One region of the Kitasatospora sp. NPDC042419 genome, then DNA from elsewhere that is predicted to be linked to it. Evidence: riboswitches for the same ligand, from Rfam matches in the RefSeq annotation. Region 1 holds a riboswitch; the other holds the start of a gene.
What was found. Region 1 has a riboswitch for glycine ahead of gcvT (glycine cleavage system aminomethyltransferase GcvT). Riboswitches for the same ligand answer to the same signal wherever they lie in the genome.
Positions count from the first base shown of each region.

Region 2: it holds a riboswitch for glycine, as region 1 does, so the genes downstream of both, gcvP (aminomethyl-transferring glycine dehydrogenase) here and gcvT (glycine cleavage system aminomethyltransferase GcvT) in region 1, are expected to answer to the same signal.

Region 1 is NZ_JBWKAW010000005.1:457,791-466,377, forward strand. Features, by position in the region: gene AC067J_RS14145 (MDR family MFS transporter) at 1-397, shown strand, start outside; gene AC067J_RS14150 (L-serine ammonia-lyase) at 579-1,946, opposite strand; gene glyA (serine hydroxymethyltransferase) at 2,092-3,360, opposite strand; gene gcvH (glycine cleavage system protein GcvH) at 3,495-3,875, opposite strand; gene gcvT (glycine cleavage system aminomethyltransferase GcvT) at 3,952-5,073, opposite strand; glycine riboswitch at 5,290-5,396, opposite strand; gene AC067J_RS14170 (enhanced serine sensitivity protein SseB) at 5,588-6,382, shown strand; gene AC067J_RS14175 (enhanced serine sensitivity protein SseB C-terminal domain-containing protein) at 6,534-7,463, shown strand; gene AC067J_RS14180 (ABC transporter permease) at 7,930-8,587, shown strand, end outside.
Region 2 is NZ_JBWKAW010000008.1:280,498-289,084, reverse strand. Features, by position in the region: gene AC067J_RS18930 (MFS transporter) at 1-122, opposite strand, end outside; gene AC067J_RS18925 (PRC and DUF2382 domain-containing protein) at 301-1,665, opposite strand; glycine riboswitch at 1,889-1,992, shown strand; gene gcvP (aminomethyl-transferring glycine dehydrogenase) at 2,235-5,135, shown strand; gene AC067J_RS18915 (DUF5999 family protein) at 5,308-5,499, opposite strand; gene AC067J_RS18910 (hypothetical protein) at 5,894-6,466, opposite strand; gene AC067J_RS18905 (glutamate-cysteine ligase family protein) at 6,837-8,342, shown strand; gene AC067J_RS18900 (CPBP family intramembrane glutamic endopeptidase) at 8,478-8,587, shown strand, end outside.

The sequences.
Region 1 (8,587 bases):
GCCGCCGCGCGACATGGGGGCCGCGATGGGGTCGGTGATGCTGTTCCGGACGATCGGCGGCTCGCTGGGCATGGCAGCGCTCGGCGCGGTCTACACGGCCCGGCTGTCGTCCTCCCTCGCCGGATCGCTCGGCCCGGACGCCGCCGCGGGCCTCTCCGCCGGCGGACTGTCCCCGGCCGCCGTGGAGCTCCTCCCCGGGCAGGCCGCGGACGCCGTCCGCGCCGCCGTCACCGAGGGCCTGCACGGCACCCTCCTCGGTGCCGCCGCGGTGGCCGCCGCCGCGGTCGCCGTCGCCGCCCTGGCCCTCCGCTCCCCGGGCCCGGCTGCGGTGCCGGCCGAGGCCCCGTCCCCGGCACCGGCACCGGCCCCTGCCCCGGAGTCCGCGGGCACCGGCTGACCGCCCCGCCGGCGACGCCCGCCCGGCCGACGACGCCCGCCCGGCAGCCGACGCCCGGGCGGGCGGGCCCGCTGAAGGTGCCGCCGGGTTCGGCTGCCCGTGAACGGCGAGGCCCGGTGTCCCGGACGAAGGTTTCGTCCGGGACACCGGGCCTCGGGGCTTCACCGGCCGGTGTCGGCCGTCAGCACTCGATGACGTTGACCGCGAGGCCGCCGCGCGAGGTCTCCTTGTACTTGATCTTCATGTCGGCACCGGTCTCCTTCATGGTCTTGATCGCCTTGTCGAGGGAGACGTGGTGGCGGCCGTCGCCGCGCAGCGCCATCCGCGCGGCGGTGACGGCCTTGACCGAGGCCATGCCGTTGCGCTCGATGCAGGGGATCTGGACCAGGCCGCCGACCGGGTCGCAGGTGAGCCCGAGGTTGTGCTCGATGCCGATCTCGGCGGCGTTCTCGACCTGCTCGGGGGAGCCGCCGAGGACCTCGGCGAGGCCGCCCGCGGCCATCGAGCAGGCGGAGCCGACCTCGCCCTGGCAGCCGACCTCGGCGCCGGAGATGGAGGCGTTCTCCTTGAAGAGCATGCCGATGGCGCCGGCGGCGAGCAGGAAGCGGACGATGCCGTCGTCGTCGGCGCCCGGGATGAAGTTCAGGTAGTAGTGCAGGACGGCGGGGATGATGCCGGCCGCGCCGTTGGTGGGGGCGGTGACGACGCGGCGGCCGGAGGCGTTCTCCTCGTTGACCGCCATCGCGTAGAGCGTCACCCACTCCATCGCGTTCGCCGGGCCGATGCCCTCGGCGCGCAGCGCCCGGGCGCCGGACGCGGCACGCCGGCGGACCTTGAGGCCGCCGGGGAGTATCCCCTCGCGGGACATGCCGGCCCGGACGCACTCCTGCATGACGCGCCAGATGTCCAGCAGCCCGGACCGGATCTCCTCCTCGGTCCGCCAGGCCTTCTCGTTCTCCAGCATCAGGCCGGAGATGGACAGGCCGGTCTCCCGGCTGAGCCGGAGCAGTTCGTCGCCGGTGCGGAAGGGGTACTTCAGCACGGTGTCGTCGGGCTTGACCCGCTCCGCGCCGATCGCGTCCTCGTCGACGACGAAGCCGCCGCCGACCGAGTAGTAGGTCTTCTCCAGCACGGTGGAGCCGTCGGCCCGGAAGGCCCAGACGGTCATGCCGTTGGCGTGGTACGGCAACGAGCGGCGGCGGTGCAGCACCAGCTGGCTGTCGGGGTCGAAGTCGATGGGGTGGGTGCCGAGCAGGTTGAGCCGCTTCTCGGCCTTGATCCGCTCGACGTCGAGGTCCGCCTGGTCGACGTCGACCGTGCGGGGCGAGTTGTTCTCCAGGCCGAGCAGGACGGCCTTGGGGGTGCCGTGGCCGTGACCGGTCGCGCCCAGCGACCCGTACAGCTCGGCGCGGACGGCCGTCACCTCGGTCAGCAGGCCCTCCGACTTCAGGCGGCGGGCGAACATCCGGGCGGCGCGCATCGGGCCGACCGTGTGGGAGCTGGACGGGCCGATGCCGATGGAGAAGAGGTCGAAGACGCTGATGGCCACGGAGGGACGTCCTTGTCTGTCTCGTGGGAGGAGCGGGCGGGCGGGTGCTGACACGGGACGGGGCACCGCGCGCACTCTCCAGTGTGCGCGGTGCCCCGGAATCCCAGGTGGCCCGGCGGGGTGAGGCCGGTCACCTGCAGCCGAATTACAGGTTCGGGTAGAGCGGGTACTTCTCGGCCAGCGCGGTGACCCGGGCCTTGAGGGAGGCGGCGACGGTCTCGTCGAAGGCCGGCTTGAGGGCCTCGGCGATGATGTCGGCGACCTCGCGGAAGTCCTCGGCCTGGAAGCCGCGGGTGGCGAGCGCCGGGGTGCCGATCCGCAGGCCGGAGGTGACCATCGGCGGGCGCGGGTCGTTCGGGATGGCGTTGCGGTTGACGGTGATGCCGACCTCGTGCAGGCGGTCCTCGGCCTGCTGGCCGTCGAGCTGGCTGTTGCGCAGGTCGACCAGGACGAGGTGGACGTCGGTGCCGCCGGAGAGCACGGAGGCACCGGCCTCGGCGACGTCCACCTGGAGCAGGCGCTCGGCGAGGATCCGGGCGCCGTCGAGGGTGCGCTGCTGGCGCTCCTTGAACTCCTCCGTGGCGGCGACCTTGAAGGCGACCGCCTTGCCGGCGATGACGTGCTCCAGCGGGCCGCCCTGCTGGCCGGGGAAGACCGCGGAGTTGATCTTCTTGGCCCACTCGGCCTTGGAGAGGATGACGCCGCCGCGCGGGCCGCCCAGGGTCTTGTGGGTGGTGGTGGTGACCACGTCGGCGTACGGCACCGGGTTGGGGTGCAGGCCGGCGGCGACCAGGCCGGCGAAGTGCGCCATGTCGACCATCAGCAGCGCGCCGACCTCGTCGGCGATCCGGCGGAACGCGGCGAAGTCGAGCTGGCGCGGGTAGGCGGACCAGCCGGCGATGATCAGCTTCGGCTGGTGCTCCTTGGCGAGGCGCTCGACCTCGGCCATGTCGACCTGGCCGGTCTTGTCGTCGACGTGGTACGCGGCCACGTTGTAGAGCTTGCCGGAGAAGTTGATCTTCATGCCGTGGGTCAGGTGACCGCCGTGGGCCAGCGAGAGGCCCAGGATGGTGTCGCCCGGCTGGATCAGCGCGAACATCGCGGCGGCGTTGGCCTGCGCGCCGGAGTGCGGCTGGACGTTGGCGTGCTCGGCGCCGAACAGGGCCTTGATCCGGTCGATCGCGATCTGCTCGACCACGTCGACGTGCTCGCAGCCGCCGTAGTAGCGGCGGCCGGGGTAGCCCTCGGCGTACTTGTTGGTCAGGACCGAGCCCTGGGCCTCCATGACCGCCACCGGGGCGAAGTTCTCGGAGGCGATCATCTCCAGGGTGGTCTGCTGGCGGTGCAGCTCGGCGTCGACCGCGGCGGCGATCTCCGGGTCGAGGGAGTGCAGGGACTGGTTCAGAACCGTCATGGTGGGGTCTTCCCGGGAGGAGAGAAGGAGGAGTCGCGCGCGCCGCGCCCCCGCGGGGGCGGCAGCGGGCGACGGGAGGGCGAAGCCGGCGGGCGCGGGGCGGCCGCCGCGCTGCGGCCGCCCCGGCGGAGGGCTCAGGCCGAGGGGTTGGTGAGCGCGGTGTACTCGTCCGCGCTCAGCAGCTCGTCGGTGGACTCGACGCGCACCTTGAACAGCCAGCCGCCTTCGAAGGGCTCGCCGTTGACCAGCGCGTTGTCGTCCAGGACGGCCTGGTTGACCTCGGTGATCTCGCCGGTCACGGGCGAGTACAGGTCGCTCACCGACTTGGTGGACTCCAGCTCGCCGCAGGTCTCACCGGCGGTCACGGTGTCGCCGACCTCGGGCAGCTGCACGTAGACGATGTCACCGAGGGCGTCGGCCGCGTGCTTGGTGATGCCGACCGTGGAGACACCGTCCTCGGCGGCGGTCAGCCACTCGTGCTCCTTGGTGTACTGCAGGTGCTGGGGGTTGCTCATGACGTCATTCTCCAGGATGGGAAGCGGGTACGACGAAGCGGCCCGGTGGGCGGGCATGCCTCGGGAGGGGGAAGGGTCAGCGGGCGCGCTTGTAGAACGGCAGCGCCACGACCTGGACCGGCTCGTGCTTGCCGCGCACGTCCACCGCGACGGTGGTGCCGGGGGCGGCGTGCGCCGCGTCCACGTAGGCGATCGCGATCGGCTTGCCCAGGGTGGGGGAGGGGGCGCCGGAGGTGATCCGGCCGATCGGCTCGCCGTCGGCGGAGACCACGCTGTACTCGGCGCGCGGGACGCGCTTGCCCTCGGACACCAGGCCGACCAGCACCCGCGGCGGGTTGGCCTCGGCCTCGGCGGCGGCCTTCTCCAGCGCCTTGCGGCCGATGAACGCACCCTCGTTGGTGGTCTTGTCGAAGCGGACGACCCGGCCCAGGCCGGCGTCGAACGGGGTCAGCTCGGTGGACAGCTCGTGGCCGTACAGCGGCATGCCCGCCTCCAGGCGCAGCGTGTCGCGGCAGGAGAGGCCGCACGGGACCAGGCCGCGGCCGGAGCCGGCCTCGGTCAGCGCCTGCCAGATCTGCTCGGCGTCGCCCGGGTTGCAGAAGACCTCGAAGCCGTCCTCGCCGGTGTAGCCGGTGCGGGCGAGCAGCACGTCGCGGCCGGCCACCTGGGCCGGGAGGATCGCGTAGTACTTCAGGCCGGGCAGGTCGGCGTCGGTGGTGTCGGCCAGGATCGCGGTGGCCTCCGGGCCCTGCACGGCGATCAGCGCGTAGGTGTCGCGGTCGTCGGTCACGACGGCGTCGAAGCCCTTGGCGCGGGCGATCAGCTCGTCCAGCACCAGCTGGGCGTTGGAGGCGTTGGCGACGACCAGGAAGGCGTCCTCGCGCAGGCGGTAGACGATCAGGTCGTCCAGGATGCCGCCGTCCTCGGCACAGATCATGGTGTAGCGGGCGCGCAGCACGCCGAGCGCGGAGACGAAGCCGACCAGCGCGTGGTCCAGCATCTCGCCGGCCTGGGGGCCGGTGACGGTGATCTCGCCCATGTGGGAGAGGTCGAAGAGGCCGGCCTTGGTGCGGACGGCGAGGTGCTCCTCGCGCTCGCTGCCGTAGCGCAGGGGCATGTCCCAGCCGGCGAAGTCGGTCATGGTCGCGCCGAGGGCGCGGTGCAGCGTGTCGAGCGCGGTCAGGCGGAGGGACGACATGGCCAGGAACTCCTCGGTCGGGGCACTCAGGGGTGCACGCGCGCCGGAAACCGGCCCTGCTCGGGACCGGCCCTGCGCGCGGGCATGCGGCGGCTGGGCCTCCCCATCTGTCGTCGGACCTGAGAGCTTCACCGCGCGCTGTCCTACGGGAACAGCATGGCGGCTTGCACCGTGGGTGGGCGGACGGCAGGGCCGTGCGCCGCTTTCCAGATGTGCCTAACCCGTGCGGTAGGGGTGCCTGAGAGATTCCGGGGAGGACTTGCTCCTTCGGCGCCGGCTGTGCCGCCAGAACGGGGCACTCCGGACTCTCCCGCGCGGGTTCGAGCGGCCGGTATGGAGTTAGCGGCCCCGGCGGCGAAGACACCGAGACGCGGACATCATGGCACGTCCGTCCGGATGAGGGGAGAGGGGGAGGGGCCGGGCCCGGGGGAACGGGGCGCCTCGGAGCAGGGCCGGGGCGCCGCCCGATAGGCTGCGGGGCGTCGGCGAGCAGCAGAGGGCGGTACAGCGGCGCATGGGGAACCCGGTGGAGCAGCAGCAGGGGTGGGGCGGCCAGGAGCCGGTGCCGCCGGGCGGCGGATGGCCGGCCAACGAGCTGGAGCAGGTGCTGACCGCGGCGCTCGGCGACCCGGGCGCGACCCCCCGGGTGATCGAGGTGCTGGCCCGCAGCCAGGTGTGGATCCCGCTGCCGGCCGGCGGCGACCCGCAGGGCGAGTCGCTGGACCTGCCGACGACCGAGCTGGCCGGCGAGCCGTACGTGCCGGTGTTCTCCTCCCAGGAGGTCTTCCTCCAGCAGGCGCCGGGGATGGCCTTCGCGGTCGCGCCGGTGTGGGAGTTCGCCCGCGGCCTGCCGCTGGGCATCGGGGTCGCGGTCAACCCAGGGGCCGCGGTGGGCATCCCGGTGCCGCCGGAGGGCGTGGCCGAGCTGCGCCGCGGGCCGCGCGAGGACCGCTGGGAGGTCCAGGACGGGCCGTCCGGCGGCCGGGTGGCGCTGCGCGAGCCGGTGCCGGGCGAGGACCCGGAGCTCTTCCTGACCGCCTGCCGGGGCGAACTGTCCGCCCTGCCGGGGGTGTTGACCGCACGCCGGGCACTGGCCAGTGTGGAGGGCGAGCCCACCGTGATGTTCGTGGGTGTCCAGCTCGACCCGCTGGCCCCGGCCGATCCGGGGGCGGTGAACGAGGCACTGGGGCGCGCACTGGGAACCGCGCCGCTGCCCGGCGGCGTCCACCTCGTACTGCTCGACCTCGCGGACGATCCGGTGGTCGACTGGTTGCTGAACCGGGTCGCCCCCTTCTACACGCGGGGTTGATCCGGTCCCCGGCCGCCGTCGGGCGGGCGAGCGGGACGGACCCTGGCACGTCGGCGTGGCGGTGGTCGGCGGCGCCCCATAGGGTGCGTGCTGACGGCCGCCGGGCCGCCGGTGGCAGACGAGGAACGAAGAGGCGCAGCGAGGTGGGCGCATGAGTGCGGGAGCGGTAGCTGGCGGTGCACCGGGGCCCTGGGGCCAGGCACCCACCGGGCGTCCGGATCCGGGCGCGCTGGAGCGTGCCCTGCGCGAGGTGGCGCCGGAGCGCTACGACGCGTACGAGACGCTGCTGCACGCGCTGGCCGAGGGGCAGGTCTGGATGCTGCTCTGGCACGGGACGCCGGGCAGCGCGGACGCCCAGTACGGGAACATGGAGATCAGCGGGCACGGCTACGCGCCGGCCGTCACCTCGCCCGAGCAGCTGGCGGCGTCCGGCTGGGCGCGGGCGCACGAGGTGATCTCCGGACGGGAGATCGCGGCCTCGCTGTACCGGACCCGCTGGGGGCTCTGGCTGAACCCGCACGCGCCGGGCGGCGGTGTCGGGGTGCCCTGGGCGGACCTGCGGCGGGTCGCGGCGGGGCTGGACCGGCTGCCGGCCGGACCGCTGAAGCTGAGTGAGCCGCAGGTGCCGGCGCAGCAGTTCTTCGCGCTGCTGGAGCGGCAGGCGGTCGAGGTGCGGGCGGTGCGGGCGCTGCGCCGGGCCTGGGTGCGCCCGACGGTGGGTGAGCCGTACCTGGCCATCGGCCTGGACCTGTACGAGAGTTCCCCGCCCACGGTGGAGGCCGTGCGGGCGCTGATGCAGCGGGCGATCGCGGTGGCACCGGAGGGCCTGGCCGTCTCGACGGTGGCGATGGCGGACGAGTTCGACCCGGTGGCGCTCTGGATGCGGGCCAACGCGCGCCCGTTCTACGACCGCGAGGCGGCCGGGCAGGGGAGGCCGCAGGCGCCGTACCCGCCGGTGCCGCCGCCGTACGCCTCGCAGCAGGGGCCCGGGTACGGCTACGGAACGCACCCGCCCGCGCCGGGCTGGCCGGGGCAGCAGCCGCCGCCCCAGCAGCCGTGGCCCGGCTACCCCGGGCGCTGAGCCGCCGAACAGCACATTAACTGCCCTTTACCGAGGCCGGTCTGACGAAAAGTCAGACCGGCCTCGACGATTTCCGGACGAACTTCCCGAAGTCGGTGGAAGTCATCTTGACATGGCTGCTACAGCTGTGTGAAGAGGGATATGCCGGAGATTCGAGAGGTGCATGGGCGCAGATCACAGTTGGGCATCTCTCGGTTGGCAGGGCTGGCGCAAGCCAGTTCGGATGGCAGAGAGTTCTGCAACAGCCGCCGCGCGTGGTTGGCGCCTCACAAAGGCGAACGCGCAGACGGACCGCATGATCCACGTGATGCCCATGCCGCGTGGCAGCAGTACTGAGCACGTCGTACCGCTGGGAACACCGCAACCCGTACCTCTGCATGTCCGCACGTCCGCACCAGCCGTACCGCCGATCCCGGCGTCCGGCACCCGTGGGCCGGCCACCGTCGGCGAGGGGACCGAACTGACCATGACCGCACCCATCAAGACCGCCGGGAACGCTCCGGAGGCAGACGCCGCCGCGAGCCCGGCCAAGAAGATCGAGGGCCGCTCGCTCGGCCGGATCGCCTGGACCCGCTTCAAGCGGGACAAGGCCGCCGTCGCCGGCGGCGCCGTGGTGATCCTGCTGATCCTGCTCGCCGTGCTGGCCAAGCCGATCGAATCGGTGTTCGGCCTCGACCCCGACGCGCTCAACCAGGACCTGCTGGACGCCAACCTCGGCGGCCTGCCGCTGGGCGACTGGGGCGGGATGAGCTGGGACCACCCCCTCGGTGTCGACCCCCTGCAGGGCCGTGACCTGCTCTCCCGCGTCATCGAGGGCTCCTGGGTCTCCCTGCTGGTCGCCTTCGGCGCGACCCTGTTGTCCAACACCATCGGCGTCGTGCTCGGCGTGATGGCCGGCTATTACGGCGGCTGGGTGGACACCCTGATCAGCCGGGTGATGGACGTCTTCCTCGCCTTCCCGCTGCTGCTCTTCGCCATCGCGATCTCCGCCTCGCTCCAGGGCGGCGCGTTCGGCCTGCACGGCCTCCCGCTGCACATCGCGGTGCTGATCTTCGTGATCGGCTTCTTCAACTGGCCCTACATGGGCCGGATCGTGCGCGGTCAGACCCTCTCGCTGCGCGAGC
Region 2 (8,587 bases), on a different contig from region 1:
AGGATCGGGACGACCGCGGTCTGCACCACGCTGAACGACAGCATCGCCAGGATGAGGGCCGGCAGGACCCGGGCGCTGCTCTGCTTCTCGGCCGCGACGGTGGGCTGTGGTGCCTCACTCACGGTTTGCTTCCTCCCGTACATAGTGAATGAACTGAAGTAACCATGCAGGGAGATACTTCAGAGTGTCAAATATTCATCGGTTAAGCCTTGGTAAAATCGAAGGGTTTGCCCGGTGTGCCCGGTGTGGAACGCCGAAGGGCCCCGGCCGATCAGGCCGGGGCCCTTCGGCGTTCCGGGGTCAGACGAGGGGCCTGAGCGGGACGGGGCGGGCCGGGTCCTCGGGCGCGGAGGAGGGCCCGACGGACGGCGCGGGCGCGTCGGGGGACGGGGTGTGGGCGGCGGACCGGGGAGGCGTCGGGTCGGCCGCGGTGTCGTCGTGGACCTCGACGTGCTCGCGCCGCAGCTCGTCGCGGATCACCTCCTCGGTGGTGTAGCGCTCCACCACCAGACGGACCCGCTCGATCGGCGCCAGGTACTTGCGCACCACCGGGCGCTCCTCGCGCAGGGTGACCTCCTCCACCGCCTCGGCGATGTCCTTCTCGCTCAGCGCGGCCCGTTCGGCCTCGCCGACCGGCATCCGCTCGACCCGGACGCGCTCGCGGACCACCGGGACCCGGCGCTCGACCGGCTCGCTGGTCACGTACTTGCGCAGCTTGGCGGTGCCGACGACGTGCCACTCGGTCGTGATGTCCAGCCGCTCCTCGCGGCAGGTGATCTCCACCGGGCCGCCGGGTGCGGACGGGGCCGGACCGCCGGCCGAGCGCGGGGCGGCGGCCGCGGCGGGCTGCGCCGACGGGGTGGCCGGCTGCTGGGAGCCGGTGGCCGACGCCGGCGGGGCGGCGCTCTGCGGCCGCGGCTCGGCGGTCGGGGCGGACGTCGTGGACGCCGGGGGCGCCGCGGGGGTGGGGGTGGCGAGGGTCCGCACGTTGGCCTCCGTGGCGGGGTCGGCCGGCTTGCCGGGGCCGGCTGCCGGGCTGGTGGTGGGGGCGGCCGCGGCGGCCGGTCCCGTGTGGAAGGTGAGCGACTTGGCCGGGGCGGCGGCGGACGGGGTGGAGGGGCTCCGCGTGTTGGTCGCGGCCGCCGCCGTCCCCGCCAGTGCGGCGGTGCCCGCGAGGGGTGCGCCGTTCGACGGGGTGGTGCCCGTGGCCGGGGTGCCGTTCGACGGCGTGCCGTTCGAGGGGGTGCCGTTCGAGGGGGCGGCGGCCGGGGTGCCGTTCGACGCGGTCGTCCCGAAGTCGAGGTCGGCCGGTTCGGAGCCGGAGCCGTCACCCGCCGACGGCTGCCCGTCCAGTGCGGTGTCCAGGCCGTAGTAGCGGTAGAGCTGGAGCTCCTGGGCCGGCGACAGGTGCTGGCCGACGCCGAAGTCCGGTGACTCCTTCACCAGCGACTTGTCGTAGGGCACCCGCAGCTCGTCGCCGGAGAACTCGCTCGTGGTGAGGGGGACGAAGGCGTCCCGGCCGAAGATGCCGGTCCGGACGGCGGCCCACTCGGGCCGGCCGGTGGCGTCGTCGAGGTAGACCTCGTCGATCGTGCCGATCTTGTCTCCGTTGCGGTCGACCGCCTTGTGGCCGATGAGGTCCCGGGGGTCGATATCGGTCTGCACTCTTTCCTCCAGTGCGCTGATCCTGCGGAATCCCCGCAGGACGGCGGTCGGCCCGCCCGTCCTGCCCGCCACTTCACACCAAAAGCCATGAACCGGACACCCGCGACCGGGGCGGGGCCGGACGGGCCGGGCCGTGCTCCGTCCGGGTCACGGGCGAACCGGCCGAGTGACCTGACGCACCCGTGATCGCGCGACCTCCCGCTGGTACCCTGGGCGCGACCGCCGAGCCCGCTCGGGAGAGTCCCCGACAGTCGAAACCGCTGGTCGGGGCGCCGAAGGAGCAACTCCTCCCCGGAATCTCTCAGGCATCCGTACCGTGTGGGATAGGTCACTCTGGAAAGCAGGGCAGGACTGCGGGCGAGGGAGCCGGCGGACACCACCCTCACCGACGGTGCAAGCCGGCGGGGCGCCCACCGCGCTCCCGTGCGGGTGAAGCTCTCAGGTCCCGATGACAGAGGGGGAGGCCTGTCGGGTTCGTCCGCCACAGGCCGCTCCGCTGTTGTCCGCAGCGGCGAAGCCGTCCGGCGTACGTACCCCCGCCGGTCCGTGACCAGGAGGCCTCGACCACCATGAACGCCCAGCCGAACTCGGGACGCCCCACCACCCCCGCGACCCTCACCGAGCTCGAACAGGCCAGCCCCTTCGAGAACCGCCACATCGGCCCCGACGCCGCAGCGCAGGAGAAGATGCTGGCCCAGGTCGGGTACGGCTCGCTGGACGAGCTGGCCACGGCCGCCGTCCCCGAGGCGATCCGCTCCATCACCGCCCTCGACCTGCCCGCGGGCCGCAGCGAGGCCCAGGTCCTCGCCGAGCTGCGCGAGCTGGCCGGCCGCAACCAGGTGCTCCAGCCGATGATCGGCCTGGGCTACTACGGCACCTTCACCCCGCCGGTGATCCTGCGCAACGTGCTGGAGAACCCGGCCTGGTACACCGCCTACACCCCGTACCAGCCGGAGATCTCGCAGGGCCGGCTGGAGGCGCTGCTCAACTTCCAGACCCTGGTCTCGGACCTGACCGGCCTGCCCACCTCCGGCTCCTCCCTGCTGGACGAGAGCACCGCGGCCGCCGAGGCGATGGCGCTGGCCCGCCGCGTCACCAAGGTCAAGGGCGGTGTCTTCCTGGTCGACGCCGAGACCCTGCCGCAGACCGTCGCGGTCATCAACACCCGCGCCGTGCCGACCGGCGTCGAGGTCGTCGTCGCCGACCTGTCCGAGGGCATCCCGGCCGAGATCGCCGAGCGCGGCGTCTTCGGCGTGCTGCTCCAGTACCCGGGCGCCACCGGTGTGGTCCGCGACCTCACCCCGGTGATCGAGCAGGCCCACGGCCTCGGCGCGATCGTCGCCGTCGCCGCCGACCTGCTGGCGCTGACCCTGCTCAAGTCCCCGGGCTCGCTCGGCGCCGACATCGCCTGCGGCACCTCGCAGCGGTTCGGCGTGCCGATGGGCTTCGGCGGCCCGCACGCCGGCTACCTCTCGGTCCGCGCCGAGTACGCCCGCTCGCTGCCCGGCCGCCTGGTCGGCGTCTCCGTCGACGTCGACGGCAACCGCGCCTACCGCCTCGCGCTGCAGACCCGCGAGCAGCACATCCGCCGCGAGAAGGCCACCAGCAACATCTGCACCGCCCAGGTGCTGCTCGCCGTGATGGCCTCGATGTACGCGGTCTACCACGGCCCGGACGGCCTGGCCGACATCGCCCGCCGCACCCACCGCTACGCCGCCGCGCTCGCCGAGGGCCTGACGGCCGGCGGCGTCGAGCTGCTGCACGGCGAGTTCTTCGACACCGTCACCGCCGTCGTCCCGGGCCGCGCCGCGGAGATCGCCGCCGCCGCCCGCGCCAACGGCGTCAACGTGCACCAGGACGGCGAGGACCGGATCTCGGTCTCCACCGACGAGACCACCACCCGCGAGCACCTGGCGGCCGTCTGGTCGGCCTTCGGCGTCGAGGGCGTCGAGGTGCCGGAGGGCGCCGACGCGCTGCCCGCCGCGCTGCTGCGCCAGGACGAGTACCTGACCCACCCGGTCTTCCACAGCCACCGCTCGGAGACCGCCATGCTGCGCTACCTGCGCCGCCTGTCGGACCGCGACTACGCGCTGGACCGGGGCATGATCCCGCTCGGCTCCTGCACCATGAAGCTCAACGCGACCACCGAGATGGAGCCGGTGACCTGGCCGGAGTTCGGCCAGCTGCACCCGTTCGCGCCGGTCGACCAGGCCGCGGGCTTCCTCACCCTGATCCGCCAGCTGGAGCAGCAGCTGGTCGAGGTGACCGGCTACGACGCCGTCTCCATCCAGCCGAACGCCGGCTCCCAGGGCGAGCTGGCCGGCCTGCTGGCCGTCCGCGCGTACCACCACGCCAACGGCGACACCCAGCGTGACGTCTGCCTGATCCCGTCCTCCGCGCACGGCACCAACGCCGCCTCCGCGGTGATGGCCGGCATGCGCGTGGTCGTCGTCAAGACCCTGGTCGACGGCGACGTCGACGTGGCCGACCTCAAGGCCAAGATCGAGCAGCACCGCGACCAGCTCTCCGTGCTGATGGTCACCTACCCGTCGACCCACGGCGTGTACGAGACCGAGATCACCGACATCTGCGCGGCCGTGCACGACGCCGGCGGCCAGGTGTACGTCGACGGCGCCAACCTGAACGCCCTGGTCGGCCTGGCCAAGCCGGGCAAGTTCGGCGCGGACGTCTCGCACCTGAACCTGCACAAGACCTTCTGCATCCCGCACGGCGGCGGCGGCCCGGGCGTCGGCCCGGTGGCGGTCCGCGCGCACCTCGCGCCGTACCTGCCGAACCACCCGCTGCAGCCGGAGGCCGGTCCGGCCACCGGTGTCGGCCCGATCTCGGCCGCGCCGTGGGGCTCGGCGGCCATCCTGCCGATCTCCTGGGCGTACGTCCGGCTGATGGGCGGCGAGGGCCTCAAGCGCGCCACCCAGGTCGCGGTGCTGAACGCCAACTACATCGCCAAGCGGCTGGCCCCGCACTTCCCGGTGCTCTACACCGGCCCCGGCGGCCTGGTGGCGCACGAGTGCATCATCGACCTGCGCCCGCTCACCAAGGAGACCGGCGTCACGGTCGACGACATCGCCAAGCGCCTGATCGACTACGGCTTCCACGCGCCGACCATGTCGTTCCCGGTGGCCGGCACGCTGATGATCGAGCCGACCGAGTCCGAGGACCTGCACGAGATCGACCGGTTCTGCGACGCGATGATCGAGATCCGTGCCGAGATCGAGAAGGTCGGCGCGGGCGAGTGGGCCGCCGAGGACAACCCGCTGCGCAACGCCCCGCACACCGCCGCCACGCTGGTCGGCGACTGGGCGCACGGCTACACGCGGCAGGAGGCGGTCTTCCCGGCCGGCGTGAACCCGTCGGACAAGTACTGGCCGCCGGTCAGCCGGATCGACGGCGCGTACGGCGACCGCAACCTGGTCTGCTCCTGCCCGCCGCTGGACGAGTACGGCGTCTGACGCAGGACCGGTACAGCCGGTACGCGGAGACACGGACGGGGCAGGGCCCGGGCGGAACGTTCCGCCCGGGCCCTGCCCTCTGTTCGGTGGTGGTCCGACGGGTCCGGTCGGTCTGAAGGGGCCGGTCGGGCCGGTCGGGCCGGCCGGTGGTGGTGCTCCGGACCGGGGCGGGTCAGACCGCGTGGGCGGCCTGGCGGCGGGGGGCGATCACCCGGCCGTCGGGCAGCAGTTCGCCGGTGTCCTCGAACAGCAGGACGCCGTTGCAGAGCAGGCTCCAGCCCTGCTCCGGGTGGCAGGCCACGGGGACGGCGGCCTCTCGGTCCTCGGACTCGGCCGGCGGGCACTCAGGACGGTGCTGGCACATGTGTACCCTCGCTTCGCTCTGCGATCCTCCCCGTGACACGGTGCCGCCGGTTTGCCGTCGGGCGCTGCCGCGGTGGTCGGATTCTGTCCGGCGCCGGGCCAGGTGTGGACCGGCACTCAAGTGGGTAGGACAGGAGGTCCTTCCACGCTGGTTCCCAGTGTCGGCATCCGGGGACGCGCGCGCAGCGATTTCGTGACATGCGCCACAACCCCCGGGCAGAGATCACCCGTTCAGGTGGCCGTGGAGCGCACGCGGTTCCAGGTGGGCCATCCGGTGACCGGCCCGAGCAGGCCATGCCGGATGGCCCGCCCGGGTGATGACCGGGCGGGGCGGGGTGCGGGCGGGGCGAGGCGGGCGGGGCGGGGTGCGGGCGGGGCGGCGGGGCGCCCCGGACTCAGGGGGAGCCGAGCAGCAGCGGCCGGCCGACCGGCGTCCGCGTCAGCAGCGGCAGCAGCTCGGCGGCCGGGTGGGCGCGGTGCGCGGTGACCCCGAGCGGAGCCGGCGCCAGCGGGATCAGCAGGTCGGAGCCGGTGTCGCCGTCCGGGTCGTGCAGCCACAGGGCCGTCGCGTACTGGCCGGGGAAGGTCAGCAGCCGGGGCTGTCGGCGGGCCCGGGAGGACTGGGCGAGCTGCCAGGCCTGGCGCAGGGCCCGGACCGTCGAGTCCAGATAGGGGCCGGCGGTGAAGTGCGAGAAGGTATGGCCCTCGGCGCCCTGCACCACCTCGGCCGCGGCGGCCACCTCGGCGCCGTCCTTGATCAGGAAGCGCCACCCCGTCCGCCGGGCGGCGGCGAGCTCGGCGCGCGGCCCGTCCAGGACGTGGACGGCGAGCGGGTGCGCGGGGAGCAGTGCGCCGGTCGGATGGCGGAGCGCGGCGGCGGCGGGCTGGCGCAGCGCGGTCTCGGAGTCGAGTGCGGCGAGGACGGCGCGGAGCGCGCTGGGCGGGGGCTGGGGAGTCTGCAGAGTCATGGCAAGGTCGCCTCTCCGTGCGAGATCGGCGTGCGAGTGCGGCATACCGGCATGGCATGGTGCGTCGGCGGTGACGGAACCTGGGCCTTGTCCGGTTGGGCAGGATCGCGGTGCCGGCGCGGCCGCCGCCGTCGACGGTGGTCTCGGGCTGAAGGCGGGCCGGGCCGTGGGGCAGTGCGAATTCTACTCGAACAGGTGCGCAGGGTGACCTGTTTATCACAGGCGGTGGCGCCGAGCAAGTCGGCAGATTAGCTGAAACAGCATCAGTTCCCTTGCATTGCAAGCCGATCGAAGCGTTCGGGTATCGATCTTCCGGGTGGGCATGATGCTGGCACGGTCGGTCGGCCGGGCGGCTCAGGAGGAGGGGACCATGGGCGAGAAGGTCGTGGCGACGCGGGCGGACCTGTCGGACCGGCAGCTCTACCGGCGCAAGCTGCAGTCCTGCCTCGACGTGCTCGGCCGAATGCTCGAAGAGGACCGGTTCGACCGGCCACGGGCCGTGATGGGGCTGGAGATCGAGCTCAACCTGGCCGACGAGCAGGGCCTGCCGGTGATGAACAACGGGCAGGTGCTCACCGCGATCGGGTCCAGCGACTTCCAGACCGAGCTCGGCCGGTTCAACATCGAGGTCAACATCGCGCCGCACCGGCTCTGCGGGCACGTCTTCGAGGACCTGCGCGAGGAGATCGACACCGGGCTGCGCTACGCCGACCGCCGGGCCGGCGAGGCCGGTGCGCGGATCGTGATGGTCGGCATCCTGCCGACCCTGGAACACGACCACACCGGGCTGGACTCGATGTCCCACAACCAGCGGTACAGCCTGCTCAGCGACCAGATCCTGGCCGCCCGGGGCGAGGACATCACGCTGGACATCGAGGGGGTCGAGCACCTCCAGCTGGAGTCCATCACCATGGTGGCCGAGGCGGCCGCCACCTCCCTCCAGCTGCACCTGCAGGTGACCCCCGAGCGGTTCTCCTCGGTCTGGAACGCCGCCCAGGCGATCTGCGGCCCCCAGCTCGCGCTCGGCGCCAACTCGCCGTTCCTGTTCGGCCGGGAGCTGTGGCGGGAGACCAGGCCGGTCCTCTTCCAGCAGGCCTGCGACACCCGTTCGGCGGAACTCAAGGCGCAGGGGGTGCGCCCGATCACCTGGTTCGGCGAGCGCTGGGTGGACTCGGCGTACGACCTGTTCGAGGAGAACCTGCGGTACTTCCCGGCGCTGCTGCCGATCTGCGACGACGAGGACCCGGTCAAGGTGCTCGGTTCCGGCGGCGTGCCCCGGCTCGCCGAGATGCGGCTGCACAACGGCACCATCTACCGCTGGAACCGTCCGGTGTACGACGTCAGCGGCGGGGTGCCGCACCTGAGGGTGGAGAACCGGGCGCTGCCGGCCGGTCCGACCGTCGCCGACACGCTCGCCAACGCGGCGTTCTACTACGGCGTGGTCCGGGTGCTGGCCGAGCAGTCGCGGCCGATCTGGACCAGGCTGCCGTTCGAGCGGGCCGACGAGAACTTCCGGCAGGCGGCCCGGTACGGCGTCGACGGGGTCTTCCAGTGGCCGCGGTCCGGCCGGGCCGGACGCGGCGGCGGTCTGACCGCGGTGCCCGCCGTCGACCTGGTGCTGGGCGAGCTGCTGCCGATGGCCCACCAGGGACTCGACGCCTGGGGCGTGGAGCCGGCCGACCGGGACCGCTACCTCGGCATCATCGAGCAGCGCTGCCTGCGCCGGACCAACGGCGCCGCCTGGCAGAGCGCGACCTTCCACCGGCTGCGCGAGCAGTACGGGATGGACCGGCCGGCGGCCCTGGCGGCCATGACCCGGCGGTACATGGAGTACTCGCGCGGCGGGGAGCCGGTGCACACCTGGCCCGTGGGGTAGCGCGCGCCCGGGCGCCGCGGACCCGGACCGGGCCCCGGGACGCGCCCCGGGGCCGCTGTGGAAGGATGACCGCTCCGGCGGTCGGCCGACGGCCGGAGCGACGCCCGTCCGCCGCCGTCCGCGCTGGAGCACCTGGTGACCACCGTCCCGACCGAACCGGAGACCGCGAAGCCCACCCGCCGGCTGCTCGGGGTGGAGCTGCTGACCGTCCTCGGCCTGTCCCTCGGGGCCAGCGGCGTCGGCGC